DNA from 4 places in the Paracoccus sp. N5 genome. Region 4 is predicted to be linked to each of the others. Evidence: riboswitches for the same ligand, from Rfam matches in the RefSeq annotation. Region 4 holds a riboswitch; each other region holds the start of a gene.
The links. A riboswitch is a leader RNA that binds a small molecule or an ion and turns the genes downstream of it on or off. The one in region 4 is predicted to bind cobalamin.
Positions count from the first base shown of each region.

Region 1: linked by a shared signal. The riboswitch ahead of PARN5_RS0105405 (DUF1636 domain-containing protein) and the one ahead of PARN5_RS0120770 (TonB-dependent receptor) in region 4 are both predicted to bind cobalamin.
Region 2: linked by a shared signal. The riboswitch ahead of PARN5_RS0120265 (ABC transporter substrate-binding protein) and the one ahead of PARN5_RS0120770 (TonB-dependent receptor) in region 4 are both predicted to bind cobalamin.
Region 3: linked by a shared signal. The riboswitch ahead of nrdH (glutaredoxin-like protein NrdH) and the one ahead of PARN5_RS0120770 (TonB-dependent receptor) in region 4 are both predicted to bind cobalamin.

Region 1 covers NZ_AQUO01000001.1:1,065,746-1,069,914, forward strand. Annotated here, with positions in the region: gene PARN5_RS0105395 (hypothetical protein) at 1-1,315, opposite strand, end outside; gene cobO (cob(I)yrinic acid a,c-diamide adenosyltransferase) at 1,376-1,987, opposite strand; cobalamin riboswitch at 2,025-2,227, shown strand; gene PARN5_RS0105405 (DUF1636 domain-containing protein) at 2,305-2,679, shown strand; gene cobW (cobalamin biosynthesis protein CobW) at 2,676-3,710, shown strand; gene cobN (cobaltochelatase subunit CobN) at 3,711-4,169, shown strand, end outside.
Region 2 covers NZ_AQUO01000003.1:189,603-193,771, forward strand. Annotated here, with positions in the region: gene PARN5_RS0120245 (sulfotransferase) at 1-9, shown strand, start outside; gene PARN5_RS0120250 (hypothetical protein) at 182-592, shown strand; gene PARN5_RS0120255 (plastocyanin/azurin family copper-binding protein) at 589-1,122, shown strand; gene PARN5_RS0120260 (RNA polymerase sigma factor) at 1,119-1,796, shown strand; cobalamin riboswitch at 1,901-2,098, shown strand; gene PARN5_RS0120265 (ABC transporter substrate-binding protein) at 2,195-3,202, shown strand; gene PARN5_RS0120270 (iron ABC transporter permease) at 3,199-4,169, shown strand, end outside.
Region 3 covers NZ_AQUO01000002.1:964,113-968,281, forward strand. Annotated here, with positions in the region: gene PARN5_RS0118975 (DUF6635 family protein) at 1-645, shown strand, start outside; gene PARN5_RS0118980 (SDR family oxidoreductase) at 642-1,403, opposite strand; cobalamin riboswitch at 1,585-1,727, shown strand; gene nrdH (glutaredoxin-like protein NrdH) at 1,818-2,039, shown strand; gene nrdI (class Ib ribonucleoside-diphosphate reductase assembly flavoprotein NrdI) at 2,044-2,469, shown strand; gene nrdE (class 1b ribonucleoside-diphosphate reductase subunit alpha) at 2,451-4,169, shown strand, end outside.
Region 4 covers NZ_AQUO01000003.1:301,281-305,449, forward strand. Annotated here, with positions in the region: gene PARN5_RS0120755 (histidine phosphatase family protein) at 1-371, opposite strand, end outside; cobalamin riboswitch at 463-532, shown strand; gene PARN5_RS0120760 (CbtB-domain containing protein) at 588-797, shown strand; gene PARN5_RS0120765 (CbtA family protein) at 810-1,613, shown strand; cobalamin riboswitch at 1,742-1,938, shown strand; gene PARN5_RS0120770 (TonB-dependent receptor) at 2,074-3,978, shown strand; gene PARN5_RS0120775 (ABC transporter substrate-binding protein) at 3,972-4,169, shown strand, end outside.

The sequences.
Region 1 (4,169 bases), on a different contig from region 4:
GTCCGCTGGCCGAGATCAGCGCCGTGCCCACCGGCGCCGCGCCCGGACCGACCGCCACATCGGCGCGATAGTCGATCTGATAGCCGTCGCCCTTGATCTGCGAGGGCGCCAGTTTCAGCGTCGCCTTGCCGTCGGGCAGGAGCGCCTGCTGCATCTGCTGGGGCGAGAGCTTGGCCAGCGGCTCCTCGGCATTCAGGTCGAAGCTCTCGATCAGCAGCTTCGCCGGCGCCGCCAGGTCGAAGTCCGAGGCGGCGAAGTCCAGCGACACCTCTTGCGGCAGGATCGGCGCGACCCAGGACGGCAGCACGCCCTCGGGCACGGTCAGGCCAGAAAGCACCAGCTTCTCGGCCAGCCGCCCGTCCGGCACAGCGCCGCTGAGCCCCAGGCCCAGCGTGGCCGAGGCCAGGCCGAATTCGCCGATGGGCGAGCCGATCTTCATGTCGCGGATCGCCATCTCCAGGCTCAGCTCGTCCCACAGCGGCATGGCGGCGGCCAGCCGGTCGCGCAGCCCGTCCTGCGACTGCTTGATCTGCGCCTCGGACGGATGCGCGACGAACCAGGCCAGAAGCGACAGGACGCCCTCCGAGCGGGCGCCCGCCATCAGCCCCTTGCCGTCATAGCCGGGGGCCGAAACCTCGATCAGCATCGGCGCCCCGCCGGGACCGAACACCAGCTCCTGGCTTTGCTTCAGGTCGGTGGCGGTGAAGGCCATCGCCTGGTCCACGCCGCCCGCCTTGCCGGCGGTGCCGGTCATTTCCACCTCCATCCGCGCGGTGGTCTGGTGGTCGCGCGAGATGACCTGCGGCTCGGCATCCGGCGCGGGCGCGACGGGCATGCCGTCCGGCCCCATTGCCTCGGGCGGGCCATATTGCACGGAATCGATGACGTAATCGGTCATCACCGCCTTCTGCTCGCGGAAGCCCTTCAGCGCCTCGTCCCAGATGCCGGTGGATTGCACCTTGGTGGTGCCCTTCTGCTCGAACATCTTCGGCACCACCACCGACCAGCTGAGCACCTGGTCCTCGCTGACGCCCCAGCTGCCGTCGCCGTTGTCGGTCAAGGTATAGGTCAGGGGCGAGACGGTGATCTGCGCCCGGGCATCCGGCACCTGCGCCAGAAGCGGCGCCGGATCGATCGTCAGCTGGTAGCTGTCGCCCTGCGGGGTGACGCTGACCACGCCCTCGGTCGCGCCCAGATAGGTCTGCAAGACGCCGGTCAGCCGCGCCGCGCCCTCGTTGGTCGCCGGCACCGCCCAGGCGGCCGAGACCGGCCCCAGCGCCAGCAGCGCCACAAGTCCTTGTCTGAAATAGAGCATGAATATTCCTCTCGCACGCAGGCAAAGCCGTTTTACGTCGTCAGATGAGCCGATTCCGGCCTAGAACTCCACCCCCGGCTGGGCCTTGATGCCGTCGCGGAACGGATGCTTCACCATCTCCATCTCGGTCACAAGATCGGCGGCGGCGATCAGTTCCGGCTTCGCATTGCGCCCGGTCAGCACGACATGGGTCATCGGCGGCTTTTCGCCCTGCAGAAAGCCCAGCACCTCGTCCAGCTCCAGATAGTCGTAGCGCAGCGCGATGTTGATCTCGTCGAGCAGCACCATGCGGATCCTTGGATCGCGGATCAGTTCCTTGGCCTTGTCCCAGCCGGCGCGGGCGGCGGCGATGTCGCGGGCCTTGTCCTGCGTCTCCCAGGTGAAGCCCTCGCCCATGGCGTGGAACTGGCACAGGTCGCCGAAATGCGTGGTCAAGAGCCGGCGCTCGCCGGTGTCCCAGGCGCCCTTGATGAACTGCACCACGGCACAGGGCATGCCATGGGCGATGCAGCGCAGGATCATGCCGAAGCCGGACGAGGACTTGCCCTTACCCTTGCCGGTATGGACGATGACCAGCCCCTTTTCGCCCTGCTTGCCGGCCATCATCCGGTCGCGGGCGGCCTTGACCTTGGCCATCTTCTGGGCGTGGCGGGCGTTGTCGTCGGTTTCCATCGGGACTCCTTTGCTTGACAAGCGGGGGCCGGCAGCGCAGAGCATGGGGCGCGCCGGTTCCTGTCCTATGACAGGTGAAAAGGGAATGCGACGGGTGAAAGCCCGAAAGCAGCCGCCCCCGCGACCGTGACCGGAAAGGTCGCCCGATGCCACTGGCCCGAAAGGCCGGGAAGGCGGGCGCCCGTGGGCCATCGCCCGAATCCGCAAGCCGGGAGACCTGCCGCGCAACGAAGGATTGACCGGCGGACGGGGTGTTCCTGCTGGGGTTCGGGCGCCTGCGCCCTGCCTCATGCCGCCATGACCAGGGGACTTGAGGCATGACCGTGACGCTGCATGTCTGCATCACCTGCCGCGCCGGCGAGCCCGTCGTCGACGGCCAGCCCGTGCCGGGACAGCGCCTGATGGCGGCGCTGCTGCGCCACCCCGATCCGGCGGGCGTGACCATCCGCCCGGTCGAATGCCTGTCCGCCTGTTCGAACGGCGCCGCCATCGCGCTCTCCGGCCCCGACCGCTGGACCTATGTCTATGGCCGCATGGAACCCGCGGACGCCGCCGAGATCCTGCAAGGCGCCAGCGCCTATGCCGCCACGCCCGACGGCATCGTGCCCTGGCGCGAGCGCAGCCCGATTTTCCGCAAGCGCAGCATCGCGCGCATTCCTCCGCCCTTGGGCCCCCGACTGGATGAATCATGACCGACCTGACCAAGACCCCCGTCACCGTCATCACCGGCTTCCTGGGCGCCGGCAAGACCACGCTGATCCGCCACCTGATGTCCGAGCCGCAGGGCAAGCGGCTGGCGGTGCTGGTGAATGAATTCGGCACCATGGGCGTCGATGGCGAGATCCTGAAATCCTGCGCCGACGAGAATTGCCCGGCCGAGAACATCATGGAGCTGTCGAACGGCTGCATCTGCTGCACCGTGGCCGACGATTTCATCCCGACGCTCGAGCGGCTGATGGCGATGCCCGTCAAGCCCGACCACATCCTGATCGAGACCTCGGGCCTGGCGCTGCCGAAGCCGCTGCTGAAAGCCTTCGACTGGCCGGCGATCCGCTCGCGCATCACCGTGGACGGGGTGATCGCGCTGGCCGATGCCGAAGCCGTGGCCGCCGGCCGCTTCGCCCCGGACGAAGCCGCGGTCGAGGCCCAGCGTGCCACCGATCCCAGCCTCGACCACGAGACGCCCTTGTCCGAGGTGTTCGAGGACCAGATCGCCTGCGCCGACATCGTGCTGCTGAGCAAGGCCGACCTGGCGGGCGAGGCCGGGCTGGCCGCCGCCCGCGCGGTGATCGAGGCCGAAACCCCGCGTCGCCTGCCGATCCTGCCCTTGACCGATGGCGTCATCGACCCGCGGCTGATCCTGGGCCTGGCGGCGGCGGCCGAGGACGACCTCGACGCCCGCCCCAGCCATCACGACGGCGCCGACGATCACGAGCATGACGATTTCGATTCGGTGGTGATCGACCTGCCGGAAATCGCCGACCCCGCCGATCTGGCCGCCCGCATCCAGCGCCTGGCCCGCGAGCAGAAGGCCCTGCGGGTCAAGGGCCATGTCGCCGTCGCCGGCAAGCCGATGCGCCTGCTGGTGCAGGCGGTGGGCGAGCGTGTGCGGCATCAGTTCGACCGGCCCTGGGGCGATCGGCCGCGCCTGTCGCGCCTTGTCGTCATCGCCGAACATGACGACATCGACGAAGCCGCGATCCGGGCGATTCTGGTGGGCTAGATGCACGTCGTTTTCCGCGAAAGCCGGGGGCTCGAGGAAACCGAGACCCCCACCGATCCCGGCCAGACCCCGGCCGATCTGGTGGTGCTGTCCTATTCCGACAGCGACCTCGGCGCCTTCGCGGCGGGCTGGCACAAGGCTCGATCGGGCGCCGCGGGCGGCCTGCCCTCGCTGCGGCTGTGCAATATCTCGGCGCTGCGCCACCCGGTCTCGGTCGATCAATATGCCGATTCGGTGCTGTCCCATGCCCGCGCCGTGCTGGTGCGGCTGATCGGCGGCGAGGCCTATTGGCCCTATGGCGTCGCCACGCTGCAAGACCTGGCCCGCAGGCAGGGCATCCCGTTGGCGCTGCTGCCCGCCGACGGCCGCCCCGATCCGGTGCTGGAGCGGTTCTCCACCCTGCCGGGCGAGACGCTGCGCCGCCTGTCGGCGCTGTGCGACCAGGGCGGCGCGGTGGCG
Region 2 (4,169 bases), 110 kb from region 4:
GCTCGCTGATCCCGGCACGGCTCTCGAAGGCATGGACAAGGCCGAGCGACCGTCTTGCGCAGGCGGCGCCGCGGCAGATCCCGAAGCGGAAATTCTTCACCACCGCGGGAACATTTCCCGGAAACCCGCATCCAATCCGGCATGAGCCCTGGTGACGGGCTCGGATCGGAAAGGAAACGACATGCGTATCATCGTCCCGCTCGTCTTCGCCGCCTTTGCCACCGCAGGCATGGCCTGGGCTGACACGGCCTCGACCACCGCGCCGCCGGCGGCGCCCTTTGCCCAGGTCAGCAAGCTGGTCGCGCTGCCCGACTTCATCCCCGGCCTCGGCACGCTTTACGTCGATCCGGCCAGCCTGCCCGCCGGGCCGTTCCTGGCCTATGACCACGACGGCAAGCTTTCGGCGACGGTCTATATGGTGCCGCTGGACGACCTGAAAAACGGCAGCGGCTTCAACGATCTGCCGCTGGGCGAGGATACGGTGACCAGCGTCGACATCTATTACAACGCCGGCCATCCGGGCGTCGAGAAACCCCATGCCCATGTCGTGCTGTATCACGACGCCGGCGCGCGCGACAGGCTGGCGCAATGAGGCTCGGCCGCCGCCATCTGCTGGTCCTCGGCGGCGGTCTCGCCGCCCTTGGCCCGCTGGCCGGCCACGCCGGCAAGGCCGCGGGGTCCGAGGAGATCGCCATGCGCGGCACCCCGCGCGGCGAAAGGGTCTGGTTCTCGCCCCAGGGGCTGGCGGTGGCGCCGGGCACGGTCCTGCGCTTCGTGAACCGCGATCCCGGCAACAGCCATACGACCACCGCCTATCACCCGGCCCTGTTCGACCGCCGCCGCCGCATTCCGGCCGGCGCCCAGCCCTGGGACAGCGGTTTGCTGTTGCCGGATCAGGCGTTCGAGGTCACGCTGACCCTACCCGGCGTCTATGACTATTATTGCCAGCCGCATGAAATGGCCGCGATGGTCGGGCGGATCGTGGTGGGCCGGCCCGGCAGCCCCGGCTGGGAGGGCGTGGCGGCGGACAGCGAGGATCTGATGCCCGAGGTTCTGGCAGCCTTCCCGAGCCTCGACGCGATCCTCGCCACCGGCCGGACCGAGGCGGAGGGCGCGACATGATCCGCGCCCGCCCCCTTGCCAAAGCGCAGGACGACCCCGACTGGCAGCTGGTCGCCGCCGCCCGCGCCCGCGACGAGGCGGCGATCCGCGAGCTGGTGCGGCGGATGAACCCGCGCCTGTTTCGCATCGCCCGCGGCATCCTGCCCTCGGACGCCGAGGCCGAGGAGGCGGTGCAAGAGGCCTATCTTGCCGCCTTCACCCACCTTGACGGCTTTCGCGGCGAGGCGCGCTTTTCCACCTGGATCAGCCGGATCACCATCAATGCCGCCCGGATGCAGGCCCGCCGCCGGCGCCCCGACAAGGATCACAGCGTGAGCGATGAGACCAGCCCCCCGGCCGATGTGCTGACATTCCCCGGCGCCGAAACCGCCGAGGCCGGCGCCGCCCGCCACCAGATCCGCGGCCTGCTCGAAGAGGCGCTGAGCCGCCTGCCGCCCGAACTGCGGCTGCCCTTCCTGCTGCACGAGGTCGAGGGCCAGCCGATCCCGAGCATCGCCCGCGACCTGGGCCTGAACCCGATCACCGTGCGCACGCGGCTGTTTCGCGCCCGTCGCCGGCTGCGCCAGGCATTGGAGACGCGGCTGCGCGGCGGTTTCGATACGGTCTTTCCCTTCGACGGCGCCCGTTGCGCCCGCATGGCGGATCGGGTGATCGCGGGTCTGAGGGCGCGCTGACCGGGGAAGGCGCCAAGGCAAAGCGCGAACGGCCCTCGCCGCCGTCCATGAAGCGCGCGCCGCCGCCGGCCCGGATTCCCGGCCTTGCCAGCGCGGGTGCAGGGCGCTATGGCGAAGCCGTCGGTTTCCGCAAGGAATTGAAAGGGAATCCGTCGGGGTCAAGGCCCCGAACCGGAACTGCCCCCGCAACTGTAGGCGGCGAGCAGGATGCGAAACAGCCACTGTGGCCCCGTGCCATGGGAAGGCCGCGTCCCTGCCGTGACCCGTCAGTCAGGAGACCTGCCGGCGCAATGACCAACCCGGGCGGTGGGCCCGGACGGGGTTTGCTGCCGGCACCGCCTGCCCTGCATGCCTGTCCATGCCCTGCGCCTGCCCATGATGCAGCGGAAGGGACCATCATGCTGAGATACACCACGGCGATTGCCGTCACCTTTGGCCTGGCGCCGATGGCGCTGGCCGGCACCGAATACCCGCTGACCCTGACCAGTTGCGGCCACCCGGTGACCTTCGACAAGGCGCCCGAGAGCGTGGTCAGCGTCGGGCAAAGCACGACCGAGATCCTGTATATGCTGGGCCTGGCCGACAAGGTCGCGGGCACGGCGCTGTGGATCAACCCGGTGCTGCCGGAGTTCGAGGAAGCCGATGCCAAGGTCGAGCGCCTCGCCGACAACGCCCCGAGCTTCGAGAGCGTGCTGGCCAAGCGGCCGGAGCTGGTCGTCACCGCCTATGAATGGATGATCGGCCCGCAGGGCGCGGTCGGCACCCGCGAGATGTTCGACGACGCGCAGATCCCGAGCTGGATCATGCCCACCGAATGCGTCGGCAAGGACAACAGCCAGAGCATGGACGGCGCGCGCATGGTGATGTTCGACACCGCGCTGCTCTATCAGGGCATCACCGAACTCGCGACGATCTTCGACGTCTCGGCGCGCGGCGCCGAGGTGGTCGCCGAGCTCAAGGCGCGCGAGGCGGCGGCGGTCGAGAAGGCCGGGCGCCTGGGCCTGCCCGAGAATGTCTCGGGCGTGTTCTGGTATTCCTCGGCCGATATCGAGATCGACCCCTATGTCGCCGGCGTCAACGCCGCGCCGGGCTGGATGCTGTCGAAGCTTGGCGTGAAGAACGTCGTGCGCTCGCAAGAGGAATGGCCGACCGTCGGCTGGGAAACCATCGCCAAGGCCGACCCGAGCTTCATCGTCGCGGCCGAGATGGACCGCCGCCGCTTTCCGGCCGACGACATCGCGGTCAAGCGCGCCTTCCTGACCTCGGACCCGGTGACGCGCCAGATGCAGGCCGTCCGGCATGACCGCATCGTCACCCTGCCGGCCAATGCCATGGACCCTTCGGTGCGCACGATCTACGCGCTGGAGACGCTGGCCGATGCGCTGGCCGGGTTCGACCTGAAATGAAGGTGCGCGCCGCGACCGCCGGACGCGCGCGGGACTGGTTGTGGCTGGCGCCAGCGGCGCTGGTCGCGGCGCTGATCTTCGGCACGGTGGTAGGCGAGACGCGGATCCCGCTTGCCACCGTCATCGAGGTGCTGGCGGCCAAGGCGGGGCTTTCCTCGGCGGCGCCCGACCCGATCGACGCCAGCGTGATCTGGCATTACCGGCTGTCGCGCGCCGTGGTCGCGGCCTGCGGCGGCGCCAGCCTCGCGCTCTCGGGGCTGATCCTGCAGGCCTTGCTGCGCAACCCGCTGGCCGAGCCCTATCTGCTGGGCATTTCGGCCGGGGCCTCGACCGGGGCGGTGCTGATCGCGGTCGCGGGGCTCGGCGCCGGGCTGGTCGGCATGTCGGCCGGGGCCTTCGCGGGCGCGCTGACCGCCTTCGCGCTGGTGGCCGCGCTGGCGCGCATGGCAGGCGGCGGCACCGGGTTGCGCGGCGCAGGGGTCATCATCCTGGCGGGCATCGCCGGCTCGCAGATGTTCAACGCGCTGACCGCGCTGATCATCGCGCAATCGGCCAGCGCCGAGCAGGCCCGCGGCATCATGTTCTGGCTGCTGGGCAATCTTTCCGGCGTGCGCTGGCCGGACACCTGGCTGGCGCTGCCCGTGGCAGCGCTGGGGCTGGCGGTGACGCTGTGGCACGCCCGCGCGCTCGACGCCTTCGCCTTCGGCGCCGAGAGCGCCGCCGCGCTTGGCATCGACCTGCGGGTCACGCAGGCGGTGCTGATCGGCACGGCGGCGCTGATCACGGCGGTCATGGTCTCGATCGCCGGGGCCATCGGCTTTGTCGGGCTGGTCGTGCCGCATGCCATGCGCTTCCTCGTCGGCAGCCGCCATGCCCGGCTGGTCCCGGCGACGGCGCTGGCGGGCGCGGTGTTCCTGGTGCTGTCCGACGTGGCGTCCCGCATCGTCCTGCCCGGCCAGGTGCTGCC
Region 3 (4,169 bases), on a different contig from region 4:
GTGCCGCTGCTGCGCCGCCTGGGCGCGGTGCGGGCGGCCGACTGGATGGCGCGGCGGCGGATCTTCTTGCCCTCGGACCTGTCGCATCATATCGTGGACGACCTGACCGGCTTCATCGCCGCGCTGGATGCCCAGGGGCTGGGCCCGAAGGCCCCGCCCGAGGCCGTGGCCCGCGCCACCGCCGACTATGCCGAGACGCGCAATGCCGTGTCCGAGATCACCACCTCGGTCCTGGTGCTGCTGGCGGGGCTTTTGCTGTTTCACCGCGCGACGCCGGGCGTCATCTCGCTGGCCGGGCCGCTGGCCGACATGCGGGCGCAAAGCCAGGCGATCCAGGACTTCGCGCTGGGAAGCTGGGCGGGCGGATTGTGGTATGGCATCTTCCCGCGCGAGCTTTCCACGCTCGAAGTGATCGCGACCGGGTTCGGGCTGGCGGTCCTGGCCTCGGTGGTGACGACCTTCGCCGGGCTGCTCGCCGACCCGCTGCAACTGGCCGCGGGCACGCATCGGCGCCGGATCATGCGGCTGCTTTCGCGGCTCGACCGCGCCGCCGAGGCGCCGGCGCTGGAGCGCGAGCACCTGCTGGCCCGGATGGGCGACCTGACCGATGCCTGCCTGAGCCTGTGGCGCAGCCTGAAGGGCTAGGCCTTGCAGATCGAATTGCCGCCATCGGCCAGCATCGCCGTGCCGGTGACGAAGCTCGCGTGGTCGGACAGCAGGAACAGCGCCGCGCGGGCGATCTCCTCGGGCCGGGCCATGCGCTTCAGGGCATGCAGGCCGGCGATGAAGCCGGCGGTTTCGGGGTTGGTCGCGGCATCGCCCGCCATCTCGGTCAGCGTGCCGCCGGGCAGCAGGGCATTGGCCCGGATATTCTGCGGGCCGTAATCCACCGCCAGCGCCTGCACCAGCCCGATCAGCCCGGCCTTGGCCGCGGCATAGCCGCCCATGCCCGGCAGCACCGCGGTATGGCCGATGAAACTGCCGGTAAAGACCAGCGCGCCGCCGCCCCGCGCCAGCAGCGCCGGCACCTGCGCCCGCGCGGCCAGGAAGGCGGCGGTCAGGTTGGTGGCGATCAGCCGCTGCCATTCCGCGTCCGGGATCTCGTGCACCAGCGCGTCCGAACCGATCTGCCCGGCATTGTTGAAGGCGCCGTCGAGCCCGCCGAAGCGGTCCTGCGCCAGCGCGACCAGCGCCTCGGCATGGCCGGGCGCCGTGACATCGCCGGCCAGCACCGCGACGCGGCCCGTGCCCTGATCGATTCGGGCGGCGAGGTCGGCAAGCCGATCCTCGCGCCGGGCCGAGATCACCAGCCGCGCGCCCTCGGCCGCGAAGATCTGCGCCGCGGCGGCGCCGATGCCGCTGGAGGCGCCGGTGATGATGAAGGTCTTGTCCTTGAGCAGCATTCTGCTTTTCCCTTGCTTGTTGCGAGCCCAGCATGGGCCGGAACCCGCATCGGGAAACCCGGTTTCTTGCGCTGGTAACCGGGTGTTCGCGTTAAGGTCCAAAATGCCTGCGACCACCAGATAGCGGGGGATAGATCGCCCGGGAACACCATATCTGGATTGACGCGCGCCTTCCGACATGGCTTATTGGGGCGGTCATGGTTAACCCGGTTTCGACCGGGAGACACAGAGGGCAGCCGGCGATTTCCGGCACGGCCCCCGCAGTCGGAAGCCCGGTCCCGGGGACTGCGAGTCGCAAGACCTGCCATGGCACCGAAATGACGACACCGTGCGGCGGGCGCGGGGCTTGATCGGTGCGATGGCATGACCATCGGCCCGGCCTTGTGCTGCCCACAGCAAAAAAGGAGCAGAGGCATGTCCATCACCGTTTATTCCAAGCCCGCCTGCGTGCAATGCACCGCCACCACCCGCGCGCTCGACGCACGCGGCCTGGACTATCACCTGGTCGACCTGACCGAGGATGACGCGGCAATGGAACTGGTCACCTCGCTGGGCTATCGTCAGGCGCCGGTCGTCGTCGCCGGCGAGGCGCATTGGGCCGGCTTCCGCCCGGACATGATCGGCCGCCTGTCCTAAGGCCATGGCCGGCGGGGGCGATCTGGTCTATTTCTCCTCGGCCTCGGGGAATACGGCGCGTTTCGTGGCGCGGCTGGGCCTGCCCGCCTCGCGCGTCCCGATCTCGCCCAAGGATGCGATGCCGGCGCCGGTTCGGCCCTATGTGCTGATCTGCCCGACCTTCGCCGATGGCGAGGGGCGCGGGGCTGTCCCGAAGCAGATCATCCATTTCCTGAACGACCCCGACCGCCGCGCCGGGCTGCGCGGCGTCATCGCCACCGGCAACCGGAATTTCGGGGCGACTTACGCCTTGGCCGGCAGGGTGATTTCTGACAAGTGCAACGTCCCCGTGCTGTATCGATTCGAACTGGCGGGGACTGATCTGGACATTTCCCGCGTGCTGGCGGGGCTCAACAAATTCTGGGGGACGGAATGCTTGACGATGGCGTAAAGGCCGAGCTCGATTATCACGCGCTCAACGCGATGCTGAACCTTTACGACGGCGAGGGCAAGATCCGCTTCGATGCGGATCGCAAGGCCGCGCGGCAGTATTTCCTGCAGCACGTCAACCAGAACACGGTGTTTTTCCACAACCTCGACGAGAAGCTGCGCTATCTGGTCGACGAGGGCTATTACGAGCCCGAGGTGCTGGACCAGTATTCCAAGAATTTCCAGCGCGCGATCTGGGATGCCGCCTATCAGAAGAAGTTCCGTTTCCCGACCTTCCTGGGCGCGTTCAAGTATTACACCAGCTACACGCTGAAGACCCGCGACGGCCAGCGCTACCTGGAACGCTATGAGGACCGCGTGGTCATGGTCGCCCTGGCGCTGGCGCGCGGCGACGAGGGCCTGGCCATGCGCTTCATGGACGAGATCCTGTCGGGCCGCTTCCAGCCGGCGACGCCGACCTTCCTGAACGCCGGCAAGAAGTCGCGGGGCGAGCTGATCTCGTGCTTCCTGCTGCGGCTGGAAGACAACATGGAGTCCATCGGCCGCTCGATCAACTCGGCGCTGCAACTGTCGAAGCGCGGCGGCGGCGTGGCCTTGATGCTGACCAACCTGCGCGAGGCCGGCGCGCCGATCAAGGGCATCGAGAACCAGTCCTCGGGCGTGATCCCGGTGATGAAGCTGCTGGAAGACAGCTTTTCCTATGCCAACCAGCTGGGCGCGCGACAGGGCGCGGGCGCGGTCTATCTGAACGCGCATCACCCCGACATCCTGCGCTTCCTCGACACCAAGCGCGAGAACGCCGACGAGAAGATCCGCATCAAGACGCTGAGCCTTGGCGTGGTCATTCCCGACGTGACCTTCGAACTGGCGAAGCGCAACGAGGATATGTATCTGTTTTCGCCGCATGACATCCAGAAGGTCTATGGCGTGCCCTTCTCGGAAATCTCGGTGACCGAGAAATATGCCGAGATGGTGGACGACAAGCGCATCAAGAAGCGCAAGATCAACGCCCGCGCATTCTTCCAGACCCTGGCCGAGATCCAGTTCGAAAGCGGCTATCCCTATATCATGTTCGAGGACACGGTGAACCGCGCCAATCCCGTGCATGGCCGCATCACCATGTCGAACCTTTGCAGCGAGATCCTGCAGGTGAACGAGGCGAGCGAGTTCAACGAGGATCTCAGCTATTCCCATTTGGGCACTGATATTTCGTGCAATCTCGGCTCGCTGAACATCGCTGCGACCATGGACGGCCCGGACCTGGGCGCCACCGTCGAGGCGGCGATCCGGGCGCTGACCGCGGTATCGGAAATGTCGGCCATCGACGCCGTGCCCTCGATCCGGCGCGGCAATGACGAGGCCCATGCCGTGGGCCTGGGCCAGATGAACCTGCACGGCTTCCTGGCCCGCGAGCGTATCCATTACGGCAGCCCCGAAGGGGTCGAGTTCACCTCGGTCTATTTCGCCGCCGTGGCCTATCACGCCATCCGCGCCTCGAACCTGCTGGCGCAGGAGCATGGCAGCACCTTCAAGGATTTCGAGAAGTCGAAATATGCCGACGGCTCGTTCTTCGACAAATACACCGAAGCCGACTGGCTGCCGACGCTGCCCGACGTCGAGCGGGTGTTCGAGAACGTCACCCTGCCCACGCGCGCGGACTGGGCGGCGCTGAAGCAATCGGTGATGCAGCACGGGCTTTAC
Region 4 (4,169 bases):
TCGCCCCCCTGCGCCCGGTCCTGCAACCAGCGGGCCATGCGCTCGACCACGGCGGCGAAGCTCTCGCCGCCATGCGGCGCCGCATGGGGGTCGTCCTGCCAGCGGGCGAAGCCCTGGGGGTCCTGGGCCAGCACCTGCTCGGGGGACTGCCCGGCCCAGGCGCCATAGTCCATCTCGGCCAGCGCCGGGTCGGGTCGCGCGGCCAGGCCCATGGCCTCGGCCGTCTGCACCGCGCGGCGCAGGGGCGAGGTGCGGGCCGGACCCGGCGCAGGATGCGGGACGGGCAGCGCGGTGGGCGGCGCGGGATCGTCACCCGGAAACACCGGCCGCGCCGGGGCCAGCGAACAGATCAGCAGGATGCGGCTTGCCATGGCGCCAGATTGGCCGCGGCGCCGGACGGGCGCAAGTTTGCTTTGACATTTGCCGCTCTGCAGCGCAGCTTGCCCGGCATTGCCCAGTCGCGGGAAGCCGGTGGAATTCCGGCACGGTCGCGCCACTGTAACCGCGCCCATCAGGGGGCGGAAGTCAGACCCCGAGTCCGGGCATGTCAACATCCCAACCGGACGCGTATCCGAAGGAGCATTGCGATGGCCTATACCGAAGCCACAGACGATTTCCGCAGCCGCCCGATTCCCTTGGGCGAATGGGCGCCCTGGGCGATCTTCGCCGGGCTGGTCATGCTGCTGGCGCTGTATTTCGTCAGCACCGAACAGGGCGCGGTCGCGCTTCTCGACGGCACCGGCGTGCATGAATTCGTGCACGATGCGCGCCACCTTCTCGGCTTTCCCTGCCACTGAGGAGCAGCACCCATGACAGGACGTTATCTGGTGCTCGGCATGATTGCCGGGCTGATCGCGGGTGTGCTGGCCTTTGGCGTCGGCAAGGTCTGGGGCGAACCTCCGGTCGCCGCCGCCATCGCGCTGGAAGAGGCGGGCGCGCCCGCCGCCCCTGAACACGCTCATGACCACGGCCACAACGCGCCGACCGCTGCTGCCACGGCCGAGCCCGAACCCGCCGGCCATTCCCATTCCCATGGCGAGGGCGAGGGCATCAGCCGCGCCACCCAGGCCGGCATCGGCCTGCTGACCGGCATGGCGGTGTTCGGCGCCGGCTTGGGCGGGCTTTTCGCCCTGGTCTTCGCCTTCGTGCAGGGCCGGTTCTCGCATCTGGGCGCGCGGGCGACGGCGGGGGTGATGGCGGTGCTGGGCTATGTCTCGGTCGTGCTGGTGCCCTTCCTGAAATACCCGGCCAACCCGCCCGCCGTGGGCCATGGCGAGACCATCGGCCTGCGCACGCAGATGTTCTTTGCCATGATGGCGCTGTCGCTCATCGCCATGGTGATCGCGGTGGCAGTGGCGCGCAGCGGCCGCGACCGCTGGCGCGCCGGCATCCTGGGCGGGCTGGCCTATCTGGTCCTGGTGGTCGTCGCCGGCCTCGTCCTGCCCGCCATCAATGAGGTGCCGGCCGGCTTTCCGGGCGACCTGCTCTGGCAGTTCCGCAGCGTGTCGCTGGTGATCGTGGCGGTGCTCTGGGCCGGGATCGGGCTGATCTTCGGCCAGCTCGTGCAAGGGTCGCTGGCCCGTGACCCCGGCTTGCGGCAGCGGCTGGCCTGATCCCCTGCGGCAAAATGACAGGGCGCCGGCGGGTCCGGCGCCTTTTTCGTTCGGCTTCGGCATGAAACCATGGCCCGCCGCCCCATGCGGGCCGGGCCAGACCCCTTGACAGCCGGGGCCTCGTCGCGCGAACAGGTGGCTGCTTCGGTTCCGGCCCCTTGCCGGATGAAAAGGGAAGCCGGCAAGCCCCCGGGCCAATCCGGCACTGCCCCCGCAACTGTAGGCGGCGAGCGACGGTCGATAATGCCACTGGGCGCGTCCCGGGAAGGCCGGCCGAAGCGACGATCCGCGAGTCAGGAGACCTGCCGAGGCGTTCACCCATTTCCGGCGCGGGGCGCACCGGGAAAGCGGCCGTTCCGCAGAGGTGACGCTCACCCCCCGGCGGGCGGGCCGACCGGCCCGTTGCGCAGGGCAGTTCTGCAACCCGCGGGCTGCGGCCCGTGCCCGGAAAGGTCAAGGCATGTCTCGGACCCGAGCTTCCATCATGACTCTGGCGGCGGCGCTGGTGCCGGCCGTCGCGGCGGCGCAAGACGCCGTCATCCTGGATCCCGTGATCCTGTCGGCCGGGCTCAGCCCCATCGCCAGCGATGCCTATGGCCGCGCCTCGACCGTGCTGACCGCCGAGGAGATCGAGGCGCGCGGCATCGCCACCGTGCAGGACGCGCTGCGCAGCGTGCCGGGCGTGGCCGTCACCTCGACCGGCGAGACGCTGACCAAGCTGCGCATCCGCGGCAGCGAGCCCGGCCACGTCCTGGTGCTGATCGACGGGGTCAAGGCGAACTCTCCGGCCTCCGGCGACTATACCTTCTCGGGCATGACCGCCGCCGACATCGACCGGATCGAGGTGCTGCGCGGCCCGCAATCGGCGATCTACGGCTCGAACGCGGCGGCGGGCGTCATCTCGATCACGACGCGGCGCGCGCGCGAGATGGGGTTCCGCTATGGCGGCGGGGTCGAGATCGGCGGGCTGGGCACCCGCGCGGCCAACGGCCATGTCAGCTATTCGGACGGGCGCAGCGAGTTGGTGCTGTCGCTGGACTCGCGCCATGTCGAGGGCGAGGATGCCTCTCGTTCCAGCGGCGACCGCGACTTCAACGACCGCGACACGATCGGGCTGCGCGGCCGCTATGACCTGACCGAGAGCGTCAGCGCGGGTTTCGCCCTGCGCCGCAGCTGGCAGGAATATGGCTATGACCTTGGCAGCTTCGTCCCGGTGCCCACCCCCGACGACTACCTGATCGACGCGCCGCTGACCGCCGAGCGCAACGAGGTCTTCGGTTCGCTCTGGATCGAGGCGCAGGCGCTGGACGGACGGCTGTCCCACCGGCTGACCGTCTCGGGCACCAACCAGGACACCCTGTTCCTGAACGACGGCGCCTATGACTATGACGACGCCGCGCGCCGCCGCGGCGTGCAGTATCTGGGCAGCTGGGCCATCGACGGCGCCGACCTGGCCAGCACCCGCCATCGCCTGAACTTCAGCGCCGCGACCGAGCGCGAGACCTATCGCAGCTCCTTTGCGCCCGGCGGGATCTATGAACGCGACACGACCGCGCTGGCGCTGGAATATCTGGGCAATCTCGACCCGGACATCGACCTGCAGGCCGGCATTCGCCGCGACCTGAACGACGGGTTCAAGGATGCGACCTCGTGGAACCTGTCGGCGGGCTGGCAGGTGCCGGGGCGGGACATCCGCCTGCGCGCGGCGGCGGGCCGGGCCGTGGTCAACCCCGATATGTTCCAGCAATTCGGCTATATCCCCGGCTCTTACGAGGGCAACCCGGACCTGCGCCCCGAACGCAGCCTCGGCTATGAACTGGGCATCGATCTGTCCTATGCCGGCGGCGCGGGCACATTGGGCGCGACCGTCTTTCACAGCGATGTCGAGGACCTGATCACCGGCTCGGGCGAAAGCTCGGTGAACCTTGACGGCACCAGCACCCGCAAGGGCTTCGAGGTGACGACGGCCATGCAGGTGACGGATGCCATCCGCATCAGCGCCGACTATACCTATACCGACGCGCGCCAGCAGGACGGCAGCCGCATCGCGCGTGTGCCCCGGCATCAGGTCAACCTGCGCGGACAGGCGGATTTCGCGGCCGGCCGCGGCGGCCTGTCGGCGGAGCTGCGCTATGTCGCGGGCAATTACGACGAGGAATGGTATAACACCGCCTGGCCCGACACGCCGGCCACCACCGAACTGCCGGAATTCGCCACCGTCAACCTTGCCGCGCATTATGACCTGACCGAAAACATCCGTCTGCACGGCCGGGTCGAGAACCTGTTCGACAAGGACCATTCCGAGGCATGGGGCTATTACGGCCAGGGCCGCACCGCCTATGCCGGATTGCAGGCGCGATGGTAGCGCGCTGGCTTCTGGCCGGCCTCCTTGCCTGCCTTGCCCTGCCCGTCGCGGCGGAAGCGCCGCGCCGGGTCGTCTCGATCAACCTTTGCACCGACCAGCTTGCCATGCTGCTGGCGGGGCCGGGACAGCTGGTCTCGGTTTCCTATCTGGCGCGCGACCCGCTGTCCTCGGGCATGGCCGAAGCGGCAGCG